DNA from 4 places in the Mesorhizobium sp. C416B genome. Region 2 is predicted to be linked to each of the others. Evidence: predicted binding sites of a transcription regulator. Region 2 holds the regulator's gene; each other region holds the start of a gene.

Evidence for each region. The regulator PhoB, encoded in region 2, activates phosphate uptake and scavenging genes when phosphate is short. The targets are predictions, from matches to a motif close to TGTCATNNANCTGTCAT.
Region 1: NLY43_RS02090 (PhoX family protein) is a predicted target of PhoB. The motif match lies at 1,858-1,874, and genes of this name have one in related genera.
Region 3: NLY43_RS07020 (LTA synthase family protein) is a predicted target of PhoB. The motif match lies at 2,873-2,889, and genes of this name have one in related genera.
Region 4: phnC (phosphonate ABC transporter ATP-binding protein) is a predicted target of PhoB. The motif match lies at 1,763-1,779, and genes of this name have one in related genera.

What each region holds. Positions count from the first base shown of each region.
Region 1 is NZ_CP100471.1:399,295-402,847, reverse strand. It holds gene NLY43_RS02090 (PhoX family protein) at 1-1,802, opposite strand, end outside; gene NLY43_RS02085 (hypothetical protein) at 1,920-2,315, opposite strand; gene urtA (urea ABC transporter substrate-binding protein) at 2,628-3,553, shown strand, end outside.
Region 2 is NZ_CP100471.1:4,427,699-4,431,251, forward strand. It holds gene pstB (phosphate ABC transporter ATP-binding protein PstB) at 1-571, shown strand, start outside; gene phoU (phosphate signaling complex protein PhoU) at 612-1,316, shown strand; gene phoB (phosphate regulon transcriptional regulator PhoB) at 1,333-2,022, shown strand; gene NLY43_RS21635 (ROK family protein) at 2,053-3,288, opposite strand.
Region 3 is NZ_CP100471.1:1,374,793-1,378,345, reverse strand. It holds gene rpsR (30S ribosomal protein S18) at 1-83, opposite strand, end outside; gene rpsF (30S ribosomal protein S6) at 83-583, opposite strand; gene NLY43_RS07020 (LTA synthase family protein) at 894-2,852, opposite strand; gene NLY43_RS07015 (recombinase family protein) at 3,043-3,553, shown strand, end outside.
Region 4 is NZ_CP100471.1:4,719,423-4,722,975, reverse strand. It holds gene phnK (phosphonate C-P lyase system protein PhnK) at 1-193, shown strand, start outside; gene phnL (phosphonate C-P lyase system protein PhnL) at 402-1,109, shown strand; gene NLY43_RS23045 (DapH/DapD/GlmU-related protein) at 1,106-1,723, shown strand; gene phnC (phosphonate ABC transporter ATP-binding protein) at 1,854-2,711, shown strand; gene phnD (phosphonate ABC transporter substrate-binding protein) at 2,860-3,553, shown strand, end outside.

The DNA.
Region 1 (3,553 bases), 2.7 Mb from region 2:
GCATCTTCCGCAGGGTGCTGCACCGACAGGAACAAAGTCGTGCCGTCCGGCGTGAAGCACGGGCCGGTCGCTTCGGCGCCGTGCGGGCAGGTGAACAGCAGCTTCGGCAGGCCGCGCGCCGCACCTTCGGTGTCGACGCCATAGACGCCGTCCGGCAGGTCGAAATCATTGGCGCCGTCCGTCGCCACCCACAGCCGCCCCGCCGGGTCGAAGGTGATGTTGTCGGGGCAGACGAACCAGCCATTGTCCGACGTGTCCGGATGAAAAGTGGCGCCGACCTTGGCATCTTTCGGGTTGCCGCAGAGCACGAACAGGTCCCAGGCATACTTTTCCGCCGTGTGGTCGGCATCCGCGCCGCGGCCGCCGGGCGGGATCAGTTCGACAATATGGCCCCAGAGATTTTCCGGCCGCGTGTTGGCCGGATTGACCTTTGACTGGTCGCGCTTCTTGTTCTTGGTCATCACCGCATAGACGCGGCCGGTCACCGGATTGGTCTCGATGTCCTCGGGCCGGTCCATCGGCGTGGCGCCGAGCGCATCTGCCGCAAACCGCGTCTTCAACAGCACCTCGGCCTGGTCGGCAAAACCGTTCTCGACGGTAAGCTTGCCCTGGCCGTGCACCAACGGCAGCCACGTCATCGAGCCATCGGCATCGAAGCGGGCGACCGACAGCACGCCATCGTCGAGCAGATCGGCGCCGGAGGCCGGGTTGGCCTTGTCATAGGCCTTGGCCGAGACGAAGCGGTACATATATTCGAAATAGTCGTCGTCACCCATATAGACGACAACGCGGCCGTCCTTGTTGAGGACCACGGTCGAGGCCTCATGCGACATGCGGCCAAGTGCCGTGCGCTTCACCGGCCTGGACTGAGGATCGTAAGGGTCGATCTCGACCACCCAGTCGAAGCGGTTGGCCTCGTTCGGTTCCTTGTCGAGGTTGAAGCGGTCATGGAAGCGGCCGCGGCCATAGATGTCGGAGCCGTCGAAGCCGTAACGGTCGAGCAGGTCGGCAGTCGGCGCCTTTTTCGGGTCGCCGCCGAAAATATCGGACACGCCTTCCTCGCAGGTCAGCACCGTACCCCAGGGGGTGAAACCGCCGCTGCAGTTGTAGCTGGTGCCGAGCACTTTGGTGCCAGTCGCGTCGGCCGAGGTCTTCATCAGCGCATGGCCGGCAACCGGTCCGGAAACGGTCATTTCGGTGTTGGCGGTGATGCGGCGGTTCAGCGGACTGTCGGCTACGGTTTCCCACTTGCCGTCCTTCAATTGCACCTCGACGATCGAATGGCCCATCGCGGCCATCCCGAGATCGACCTGTTCCCTGGTCATCGTCTTGCCGGCATCGCCCTCGGTCATCCCCGGAAACATCACATTGGGCGAGATGTATTCGTTGTTGACGCAGAGCAGGCCATGATCGGAATTCACCGTGCCCTTCGGCAGCGGCATGAAGGCGATGTAGTCGCAATTGTAGCCGAAGCGCTTTTCCTGTTCCTCCGCCGCGACCTTGTTGCCGTCGAATTCGGCGAGGCCGGCTGCAAGCGGATCTCCCCAGCGCGCGACGATGGTCGTCTCATAGCCTTCGGCGGCGGCATGGGTCTTGTCGTAGACCCGCTTCAGCTCGGGAAACCCGAGCGTCGACTGCGCTGCGGCGGCATGCGTTTCGCCGGCAAACAAGGAGCCGACAAAGCTGCCGCCGGCAATCAGCGCGCCGGAGGCGAGGCTGCCTTTCAAAAGAGACCGGCGCGAGACGCGCTCGGCAATGATTTCGCGGATGACGGGGGAGGATGAAGACGGTGTATTGGCCATGGTGTCTGCCTCTCAGGGTGGATGTTACGGCGCACCGTTGCCCTAGTCTGCTTAGGCAACATTCACATGACATAAGAGGAAGGTTTTGCCGCAACTGGGCGCGGCACTACGCATCGCTCAGCCCTTGGTGCAGGTCGAGGCGGTGAAGGCGCCGTCGGGCTGCTTCAGAATGATGTCGAATGACGGGGCGGTCTCGCCGTCCAGTGTTGCCTGTGTCATGGAGACGGAGTTGCCACCGGTGGTATAGCCGCCCAGCGGCCCGAGCCAGGTGATCTCGCCATTGGCATTCATCTGATAGTTGTAGCCTTGCGTCGCGGTGCCGAATGTCACCGGACCACTATAGACATTGCCCTTGATGGTGATGTCGCCGAGGTTGAGGAAGGCGCCGAGCAGGTAGACCTCGCAATGATAGTTGCCGTCCGGAAGCTTGCCCTCGCTGAAATCGGCGCGCGCGGCGCCGCTCGTTGCCATCAGCAGCAGGATGCCGGAAATGCATGAGGTGCGAGATGTCATGACGTCACTCTTTTGAAGGGCGAGCTTGCCCTATTTTTGCGCGGTACCGCAACATTGTTAGCCCGGAACACACGGCCGGAGATCAAAAACTAGGCATTTGTCTCAATTGGGCAACAATTAGGCAAAAGCCATGTGCGCTGCGCAAATTTGCCTCAATCAATTTTCGCCGGCTACCACTGTTTTCTCGAGGCTAATATACCAACCGGCTGATAACGCTCGGCTATTCCATCTTCGTGAGCGGCGCCTTTGCGTTTGGCACGGCAGTTGCATTGCATTATCGCGGTGCAATCAAACAGCTTGGGAGTCTTCGGTATGAGGGGTAATTTCTCCACAATAACAAAAATGTTTTCGGCCGGCGTGGTCGCCGCCGGCCTGTCGATGTCGTCTCCGGCCCAGGCCGCCGAAGACACGATCAAGGTCGGCATTCTGCATTCGCTGTCGGGGACCATGGCGATTTCGGAGACGACGCTGAAAGACGCCATGCTGATGCTCATCGAAGAGCAGAACGCCAAGGGCGGCCTGCTCGGCAAGAAGCTTGAGGCGGTCGTTGTCGATCCGGCCTCCAACTGGCCGCTCTTCGCCGAGAAGGCGCGTGAGCTGATCTCCAAGGACAAGGTCGCCGCCGTGTTCGGCTGCTGGACTTCGGTGTCGCGCAAATCGGTGCTGCCGGTGTTCTCGGAACTCGACAACATCCTGTTCTACCCCGTCCAGTATGAGGGCGAGGAAAGCGAGCGCAACGTGTTCTACACCGGCGCCGCCCCGAACCAGCAGGCGATTCCCGCTGTCGATTATCTCATGAGCGAAGACGGTGGCTCGGTGAAGCGCTGGGTGTTGGAAGGCACCGACTACGTCTATCCCCGCACCACCAACAAAATCCTCGAGGCCTATCTGAAGGCCAAGGGCGTCGCCGCCGAAGACATCATGGTCAACTACACGCCGTTCGGCTTCTCCGACTGGCAGACCGAAGTCTCCGCAATCAAGAAATTCGGCTCGGCCGGCAAGAAGACCGCCGTCGTCTCGACCGTCAATGGCGACGCCAACGTTCCGTTCTACAAGGAACTCGGCAACCAGGGCATCAAGGCCGAGGACATCCCGGTCATGGCCTTTTCGGTCGGTGAGGAAGAACTGGCCGGTCTCGATACCGCGCCGCTGGTCGGCCATCTCGCTGCCTGGAACTATTTCGAGAGCGTCGACACACCCGAAAACAAGAAGTTCATCGCCGACTGGCACAAGTTCAT
Region 2 (3,553 bases):
CGGCAAGATCACGCTCGATGAAGACGACATCTACGACAAGAACATCGATGTCGTCGAACTGCGCGCACGCGTCGGCATGGTGTTCCAGAAACCCAATCCGTTCCCGAAGTCGATCTACGAGAACGTCGCCTACGGCCCGCGCATCCATGGGCTGGCCAAGCGCAAGTCCGACATGGACCAGATCGTCGAGCAGAGCCTGAAGAAGGCGGCGATCTGGAACGAGGTCAAGGACCGCCTGCAGGAGCCCGGCACCGGCCTGTCCGGCGGCCAGCAGCAGCGCCTGTGCATCGCGCGCGCCATCGCCGTGTCGCCGGAAGTGATCCTGATGGATGAGCCCTGCTCGGCGCTTGATCCGATCGCCACCGCCCGTGTCGAGGAGCTGATCGACGAACTGCGCCAGAACTACACGATCGTCATCGTCACCCATTCGATGCAGCAGGCGGCGCGCGTGTCGCAGCGCACGGCGATGTTCCATCTCGGCTATCTCGTCGAGGAGGGCGCAACCGACAAGATGTTCACCAACCCCGACGACAAGCGCACCCAAGATTACATTACCGGCCGCTTCGGCTGAACCTTCCGGCGGGTGAATTTCAGGCACGAGGACCAAGATCATGGGTGAACATACCGTCGCCTCCTTCGATGAAGAGCTCGGGCAGATCAGCAAGCTGATCCGCGACATGGGCGATCTGGCAGGCTCGATGGTCAGCGGCTCGACCAGGGCGCTGCTCAATTCGGACAATGCGCTGGCACAGCGTGTCGTTTCCGACGACGCCATCATGGATGCGCGCCAGCGCGAACTGGACGACCGCGCCATCACGCTGATCGCCAAGCGCCAGCCGATGGCCAACGATCTGCGCGCCGTGGTCGGCTCGATCCGCATGGCCGGCGACCTCGAGCGCATCGGCGATCTCGCCAAGAACATCGCCAAACGCGTCGGCACCGTGGGCTTGAGCGTCACGCCGCGCGACCTCTCGCACTCCATCGATGCCATGGCGCAACTGGTGCTGATCCAGGTGCAAGGCGTCGTCGAGGAATATGCCGCCACCGATGCGGCAGCTCTTGCAAAACTCAGGAATGACGACGAGCGCATCGACGTCAAATACACGTCCGTGTTTCGTGAGCTCTTGACCTACATGATGGAAGACCCTCGCAACATCACCGCCTGCACGCATCTCTTGTTCTGCGCCAAGAATCTTGAGCGCATCGGCGATCATGTCACCAACATCGCCGAAAATGCGTATTATGTGCTGACCGGCCAGCAATTGCCCGCCAATCGTCCGAAGCAGGACGAGACGGCGATGGCCACGCCGGCCTGATGAGGGTGAACTGCCTATGATCGCGCCACGCATCATGGTCGTGGAGGACGAGGAGCCACTAGGCGTGCTCCTCCGCTACAACCTCGAATCCGAAGGCTATCAGGTCGAGGTGGTGACACGCGGCGACGAGGCCGAGATCCGCCTGCAGGAAAACGTGCCCGATCTCCTGGTGCTCGACTGGATGGTGCCGGCTGTTTCCGGCATCGAGCTCTGCCGGCGGCTTAGAGTGCGGCCCGAAACCGAGCGGCTGCCGATCATCATGCTGACCGCGCGCGGTGAGGAAAGCGACCGCGTGCGCGGCCTGTCCACCGGTGCCGACGACTATCTGGTCAAGCCATTCTCGACGCCGGAGTTCATGGCGCGCGTGAAAGCGCTGCTGCGCCGCGCCAAGCCGGAAGTGCTGTCGAGCGTGCTCAAGGTCGGCGACATCGTGCTCGATCGAGAATCGCACCGGGTCTACCGCAAGAAGAGCGAGATCAGGCTCGGACCGACCGAGTTCCGGCTGCTCGAATTCATGATGCGCCATCCCGGCCGCGTGTTCTCGCGCAGCCAACTGCTCGACAATGTCTGGGGCGAGACGATCTATATAGACGAGCGAACCGTCGACGTGCATGTCGGGCGGCTGCGCAAGGCCGTCAACAACGGCCGCATGCCGGATGTCATCCGTACCATTCGCGGCGCCGGCTACGCTATTAGGGAAGACTAGGATGCTGCGCGTCGCGCCGTTGCCGGCCATTCAGGCGACATGCTTGCCGGATTTCGCCTGAATGCCCGGCGCGAAAATCTCCTGGTCGACGAAGCCGAGCGCGCGCATGGCGCAGCCTTCGCGGATCAGCGGCAGCTCGTTGGGCTCGGTGTCGAAGGAGATCGATTTCGAGTGCTGGCCGCCGGCGGTCTGGGCGATCGCTTCGCGCAATGCCGGCTCGATCAGGTCGAAGGCGGCGGCGCTGACGCCGACCATGGCGACGGGTGCCGGATCGATCAGAGCAAACAGGCTGCCGAGGCCGAAGCCGAGCGCCTCACCGGCCCTGCGATAGGCTTCGCGCTCCGGGCCATCGGTTTCGCGGGCGCGCGCGGCGAGTGCGCGCATATCAGCGTCGCCGATATCGACCGGCTCGGCATCCTCGCCCATCATTTTGGCGCTGCGCCAGATGGCGTAGTTTCCGGCATAGGCCTCGACGCAGCCGCGCCGCCCGCAGCGGCAGAGCGCGCCGCCCGGACGGTGGATCATGTGGCCGAACTCGCCGCCCGAGGAATGGGTGCCGGTGAACAGTTCGCCTTTCAGCACCAGTCCCATGCCGATGCCGTGCGACAAGAGGATGGCGATAAAGTTGTCGCGGTAGCGCTCGGGCTGGCGCCATTGCAGCGCCACCGCCATCATATTGCAGTCGTTCTCCATGGTGGCCGGAATGCCGAATTCCACTTCCAACATGTCGGCGAAGGCAATGTCGGTCAGTGGCGTGATTGGCGACCACAGCATGGCGCGCGCCTGCGAATCGGTGATGCCCTGGATGCCCATGGCAATGCGGGCGATGCTCTGGACATCGAGGTCGGGATCCTCAAGCCGCCGCCGGACGATTGCTACGCATTCGCCAATCAGCTCGTCGCGCGGCTTGGTCAGCGTGTCCAGCCGGCGCTGTTCCTCGGCGACGACGTGGCCGGCATAGTCGATGACGGTGACGGACAGGAAATTGAGCGACAGCACGACGGTCATCACCGCCGCCGCTTCCGGGTTGAGGCCAAGGCCGACCTGCGGCCGGCCGCGTTTCAGTGCGCCTGTCTCGCCAGGTTTGCCTTCAATCAGGACGCCTTCTTGAATCAGATCAGACGAGATTGCCGATATGGTCGAGTGGCTGAGGCCGGTGGTCGCCGCAATCTCGGTCCGCGACGGCTGGCCGGCCCGGCGCACGGCCGAAATCACCATGGCACGGTTGCGACGGCGCAGATCGTCGTGGCGGATTCCAACCGACATTTGTTTCCTCCCGGCCTCCTCGCGCCTCATGATAGTGAAGGCGTTCGACGGCACCAGCCAAATATTGGCAGACGCCGGCAGCCCTGTCATTGTTTATTGCGGACCTCGAAAAAATTCGGCAAGGCCATCAGAATCCATCAGAATCGATGTTGACAGCGCCTTATCATTGAACCAGTATTTTTTCGAGGCTCGAAAAAATAGGGCCTCTGTGTGCCGGCCCTCGGGCCAGTTTTGTCGCGCCGCACGCGGCGCAGGGAGGATTATG
Region 3 (3,553 bases), 3.1 Mb from region 2:
GGCGCGTTGGCGCCGGAGAACGGGCAGGTCTTGCGGCGGCGATGGAACGGGCGCCGGGTCGGGATCTGATTGATGTCGACCATTATTCTGCACCTCCTTCAACGCCTTCGCGCGGACGGCGCGGACCACGATCACCACCGGCGTCGCCAAATGAGCGCGGCGGACGATCGCCACGGTCGCCGCGATCACGGTCGCCGAACGAGCGCGGACCACGATCACCACGGTCGCGGTCGCCAAAGCCGCCGCGTTCCGAGCGCTCTTCGCGCTTCTGCATCATGGCCGACGGGCCTTCCTCATGCGCCTCGACCTTGACGGTCAGGAAACGCAGCACGTCCTCGGACAGGCCCATCTGGCGCTCCATCTCGTTGAGCGCTGCCGGCGGGCAGTTGAGGTCCATAAGCGTGTAGTAAGCCTTCCGGTTCTTGTTGACCCGGTAGGTGAGGGACTTCAGTCCCCAGTTCTCGACCCGGCCGACGGACCCGCCATTTGCGGAGATGACGCCCTTGTACTGTTCGACAAGCGCATCGACCTGCTGCTGCGAGAGGTCCTGCCGGGCAAGGAACACATGTTCGTATAGAGCCATAGTGGTTCAGTGCCTTTCTTCGTTTCTCTCCCGGATCCTCGCGGCAAAAGCCTCTGCAACTTCTCTGACCCGCTGGTCCCGAGGGGGCGAGGAAGAAAGGAGCATTTCGAGACGGTCGAGAGCGGAGACACGGGAGGCGGAAGCGCTTCTGGCTTCACACGAAGGTTTTGGATAAAACCTCCGGCCCTCCGTTCAGCCCCCAGCAAGGACCGGCAGATTGCGGGCGTCTATATAGCAATTTGGCTGGAAGGCAAGGGTAACGCATGCTCCGGACAGCGTCCTGGCGTCGCAGGGTTGGAAAGACCAGGCATCAACTCGTATGCGGGGTACGACCGTTGATCGTTTCGGGGAAGAAGTCCGGAGCCGCCTTACGCTTGCCGAACATCATATCGTATTGCAGCAGGCGGAAATCGTTGATCGCCGGATCGATGTCCTTCTGCCGCGCCCAGTCCGCCGTGGCCTCACCTGACGGTGTCAAAAGCAGATTGCGATCCACGACGCGATAGCGTTCGCGCAGCGCGCCTAAGAAGCCGGTATAGTAGGGGTGCGTGATCCCGGCCGTGGTAAGGATATGGTAGGGCAGGAAGGCCGGGCTCACCGCGCCCATATCCTGCGCCGGACCGGTGCGGTTAGACCAGATGACCAGCGGCGTCTGATGATGCTCCAGTGCCGCCTCCGGCGTCGGTTCCTTGCGCGGCGCGACATTGTCTTTCAGGTAACCGGTTTCGACATAGACGGGGCCGAGCGGCGGCAGATGGTCGCCGAAGAAGGCGATGACCGTCGGCCGCTCGCGCTTCTTCGCCCATTCGATCAATCGTTCGAGGCCACGGTCGGCATCGGCGGAGCCTTCGGCGTAGCTGAGCAGCGATTCCCGCGCCCATGTGCTGATCGGCGCCGCGACCTTGTGGGTCGGATTGTAATAGCGGTACGGCTCGTAGGGACCGTGGTTCTGCAGGCTGACGGCGAAGAAGAACACCGGCCGCTCGCTGGCGTCGGCCTCTGCGATGATCTCGTCGGTCATCGAGGCATCGGAAGCCAGCGGCCCGCGCTTTTCCAGTGGCGGCAGCGTCTCTTCCGAGCGGAAATCGTTGAAGCCGAAATCGGCATAGACGGCGCCCCTGTTCCAGAACCAGTTGGTGCCCGGATGGATGGCGCGCGCCCGGTATCCCTCGCTTTTCAGGAAGGTCGCCAGCGACGGCGTCGGCGTGCGCACATATTGCTGATAGGGGATCGAGCCCGCCGGCAGGAAGGCATTGGAAAAGCCGGTCAGCGCCTCGAATTCGATGTTGGCGGTCATGCCGCCGAATTCCGGCGAGAACATATAGCCGGAACGCAGCGCCCGCACATTGGGGATCGGGTCAGGCGTGATTGTGACGCCGGGCAGCTTGGTCGGATCCCAGAAAGATTCGCTCATCACCACGATGATGTCGGGTTTCTCATCCGGTACCGAGGCCGCCACATCAGGCCTGTCGATCGCGTCGATCGCCTTGTCGGAATAGCCCGCCGGCGCCGAGACATGCGCCATCGGCACGTTGAGCGCGAAGGCCAGCGCAAACCCGTTGGAGGCGTAGTTCTCCTTCTGGTCCCACATGATCGGGATGATCTGCAGCCGGTCGCGGGTCCACGAGAAGGTGGCGTAGTCCATGATCGAGACGAAGAAGGCGAGCAGCGGCACTGCCAGCGTCAGCCGCGCCAGCCGCCCTTTGCGGCTGAGGATCGGAACCTTGCGGCGCCACAACCGCCAGCCATAGATCAGCAGCGACAGGCCGGCGACGATGCCGACCGCCATGGCGAGCGCCGTCCAGGGCCGCTCGCGCACCAGGAGCGGCATCAGTGCCATGATCTGGCGCGAATAAAGAAAATCGGTTGGGTAGAGCGGATCGCCGAGATAATGCGACTTCTGATGCCCGACAAAGGCCAGCGCCAGCGTCAGCGGCGCCACGATCATCAGGCTCTGGTGACTGCGGCCAAGCACGGCGTCCAGTCCCATCAGCACCAATGCAAAGACAATGATGGTGGTCCAGCCCGGCTTGAATGGCTGCAGGAAGAAGTCGACTGTGCCGAAGAAGTCGCCGCGCACGATCCATTCGATGGCGAACACCAGGATGGCGGAGGCAAGCAGCGTGACCAGACCGTAGCGGATGACCGGCCATCTGCGCCCCGGCAGGTAGCCGGTGGACGGATCGTCTTCCAAGAACTGTGGCGCTGGTACGGCCGCGCCCTTCCTGATCCTAGCCACGTCTCTTCCCCCGGCCCAAGCAACGCGCATTTCCACTCGCGCCACCGTTCTGTCATAGAACTGTCATGCAAAAGCTAGCGCCTGTGGCGAAAATAAGAAGAGCCAGCAAACGATTCGTGAGCGGTTTTCATCAGGTGTGATCGGCGACAAGTTTTACCACCCTAGAAGCTTGTATCAACAAAACAGGCTTCATACATGGCTGGTGGACAGGCGGAACCCTATGAAAACACTGCATTTTTCTACAGAAGGCGTATATTCGGAAAAGATAGCGTATTCCTACATCCGATGGTCATCAGTCATCCAAGGTGCTGGCGATTCACTACGTCGCCAAAAACACTTGGCTGAACAGTGGTGCCAGCGAAATGGTGTCAAGCTGGCTGATGATAAAATTATGGTTGATGCCGGTGTGTCAGCTTACCATGGCAAGAACCTTGCCGAAGGTGCCATGGGTGCGTTCGTCACCGCTGCCAAGGAAGGCAAAATTGTCAAAGGTTCGTACCTATTAGTGGAAGCCCTTGACCGCCTAAGCCGTATGCGAACGGTGGAAGTGTTGTCAGTGTTCCTTGAAATTCTCAAAGCTGGAATCGTGCTGGTCACGCTCGGTGAAGAGTCCGAAAGGGTGTTCCGTTGGGAAGACATCATCGAACGGGATTTGGAAGACGCCATTGACGAAATGCGGGCAAGCCATCGCTTTTCGCAGAAGCTTTCAAGGCGTGTGAAAGACAGTTGGA
Region 4 (3,553 bases), 290 kb from region 2:
CGGGTTGGTCACCGATCTCGGCCTGGCGGCCATCGTCGTCACCCACGATCTCGCCGTCGCCCGGCTTCTGTCGCAGCGTATGATGGTGATGAAAGACGGCCGTGTCGTCGAAAGCGGCCTGACGGATCGCGTGCTCGACGATCCCCGCGCGCCTTACACGCAATTGCTTGTTTCCTCGATTCTACAGGTGTGAAGATGGCGCCAAGGCACCCCCCTCTGGCCTGCCGGCCATCTCCCCCTCAAGGGGGGAGATCAGCAGCTTTTATGTCCCGCCCCTTCTACGATGCAGAAGAATGGCGAAGTCGAACGCGACAGCCAATCTCCCCCCTTGAGGGGGAGATGCCTGGCAAGGCAGAGGGGGGTGTTGGCCCGCGGACGAACAACGATTGGAGAACCTTCTGATGCCGACGCCCCTCGTTGTTTCCGGCGTCGCCAAAAGCTTCACCATGCATCTGCGCGACGGCATCAGATTGCCGGTTGTCGCCGGCGTCTCATTCTCGATCCGGGCCGGTGAATGCGCCGTGCTCGGCGGGCCTTCCGGCGCCGGCAAAAGCTCGATCCTGAAAATGCTCTATGGCAATTATGCCGTCGATGAAGGCCAGATCATCGTTCAGCATGAGGGCGGCCTGATCGATCTCGCCATCGCCAGCCCGCGCACGGTGCTTTCCGTGCGCCGCCAGACGATCGGCTATGTCAGCCAGTTCCTGCGCACCGTGCCGCGCGTCTCCGCGCTCGACGTGGTCGCCGAGCCGCTGGTCGAACGCGGCGAGGACCGCGAGAGCGCGCGAAAAAAAGCACGCACCTTGCTGGGGCAGCTCAATTTGCCGGAAAAGCTCTGGGCGCTGCCGCCGGCGACTTTCTCGGGCGGTGAGCAGCAGCGCGTCAATATCGCGCGCGGCTTCATCACCGAGCATCCGGTCTTGCTGCTCGACGAGCCGACAGCTTCGCTCGATTCGAAAAACCGCAACGTTGTGGTTGCGTTGATCGCCGCCAAGAAGGCCGGCGGTGTCGCCTTGCTCGGCATCTTCCATGACCCGGATGTGCGTGACGCCGTCGCCGATCGCATCATCGACGTGACCTCTTTCGCCGCCGGAAAAATCGCTGCATGAGCAGGAAACTATCGGAAGCGCCGTTGGTCCACGCCACGGCGCAGGTCGAGAACTCGACATTGGGGCGCTGGACAGAGATCGCCGACCGCAGCCGCGTGTCCGAAAGCATCCTCGGCGACTATTCCTACATCATGCAGGACTGCGTCGTCTGGTGCGCGACCATCGGCAAGTTCTCCAACATAGCCGCCGCCGTGCGCATCAACGCCACAAACCACCCGACCTGGCGGCCGACGCTGCATCACTTCACCTATCGCGCCTCCGACTATTGGGACGACGCCGAGCACGAAACAGAATTCTTCGCCCAGCGCCGCGCCAAACGCGTCTCCATCGGCCACGACACCTGGCTCGGCCACGGCTCGACCATCCTGCCCGGCGTCACCGTCGGCGATGGTGCTGCCGTAGGCGCCGGCGCTGTGGTGTCGAAGGATGTCGCGCCCTACACCATCGTTGGCGGGGTGCCAGCCAAGCCGATCCGCGAGCGTTTCGATCGCCGCACGGCCGAACGCTACCAGGCGCTCGCCTGGTGGGACTGGGACCACGCCAGGCTGCGCGCCGCGCTCGACGATTTTCGCGTACTCGAGGCAGACGCGTTCCTCGAGAAATACGGCGCCTGATCGGGTGCGACCACCCCCACTTGCCGCACGGCTGTGGAGCGTAACAAAACTGACATCGTGATGACATGGCAGGTTCATGTCGCTGCGCTAGGCGAGAACCAGACGATCAATTCAGGTCTGGAACTCTTCGATGTTATCGACCCCTGCCACGCTCGAAATCCGCGGCGTCTCGCGCCGATTTGGCAAGAACACCGCTGTCAGCGCCATCGACCTGTCGATCCCGCAGGGCCAGATGGTCGGCATCATCGGTCGTTCCGGCACCGGCAAATCCACCCTCCTCCGCATGATCAACCGTCTCATCGACCCCAGCCAGGGATCGATTTTTTTTGACGGTGCCGAGGTCTCGCGGCTGCGTGGCTCGCCGCTGCGACGCTGGCAGCGCGACTGCGCCATGATCTTCCAGCAGTTCAACCTGGTGCCGCGCCTCGATGTGCTGACCAATGTGCTGCTCGGCCGTCTCAATCATCGCTCGACCTTTTCCAACCTGCTCGGCATGTTTACCCGCGCCGAATGCGCTGAGGCGATTGCAGCACTCGAGCGCCTCGACATCGCCCGCACCGCACTGCAGCCAGCCGGCACGCTGTCTGGCGGCCAGCAGCAGCGCGTCGCCATTGCCCGCGCCATGATGCAGCAGCCCAAGGTGCTGCTCGCCGATGAGCCGATCGCTTCGCTCGACCCGCTCAACGCCAAGGTGGTGATGGACTCGCTGCAGGACATCAACCTGCGCGAAGGCATCACCGTCGTCACCAATCTGCACACGCTGGACACCGCCCGCACCTATTGCAACCGCATCATCGGCATGGCTGCCGGCAAGATCGTCTTCGACGGTCCGCCGGAAGCGCTCAACCGCGAGGCCGTGCGCCTGGTCTATGGCGCCGACGGCAACGGCGTCGATATCTCCGAGGCCATCACCTCGACCAGCATCGCCTACAAGCAAAAGATCGCCGCATCCGCCAGCCCGCTCGAGCCCGCATTCCCCGGGTACTGATCCATGATCCCGAAAAGTGGATACCGGTTTTCGGAAAAGATCATGGACCAAAACTGAGCCGCACTGGATCGACCGCCCGCGTCAAGGGCACTTGCAAAAATCAAGAACGCTGCCGGCGCGGGGCCGGAACTTACAGGAGAGACATCAAATGTTCAGGAAGATGGTATTCGGCGCCGTTTCGGCTCTCGCCATGGCAACCAGCGCCGCGCATGCGGCCGACCTCAAGGAATTCCGCGTCGGCATCCTCGGCGGAGAGAACGAAACCGACCGCCTGCGCAACTATCAGTGCCTGGCCGATCACCTGAAGACCGAATTCGGCTTCGAAAAGGTCTCGCTGTTCCCCGCCGCCGACTATGACGGCGTCATCCAGGGCCTGCTCGGCGGCACGCTCGACTTCGCCGAACTCGGCGCTTCCGGCTACGCCAGCGTCTACATCAAGGACCCGAAGGCGGTCACCCCGGTCCTCACCACCCAGCAGACCGACGGCGCCACCGGCTATTATTCCATCGGCCTGGCGCTGAAGTCTTCGGGCATTACCGACATCAAGTCGGCCAAGGGCAAGAAGCTCGGCTACGCCGATCCGGACTCGACCTCGGGCTACCTGATCCCGCTGACCCAGATCCCGAAGGACACCGGCGCCTCGAACGACGCCTACTTCGCCTCGACCCAGTTCAATGGCGGCCATGAAAACAACATCCTCGCCGTTCGCGACGGCAAGGTCGACGTTGCGGTTGACGATTCCTCCGGCATCGGCGACTTCAAGAACGGCTACACCTCCGGCACCTTCCACAAGGTCACCGCCAAGGGCGCCGTCGACCCCAACGACTTCGTCGAAGTCTGGC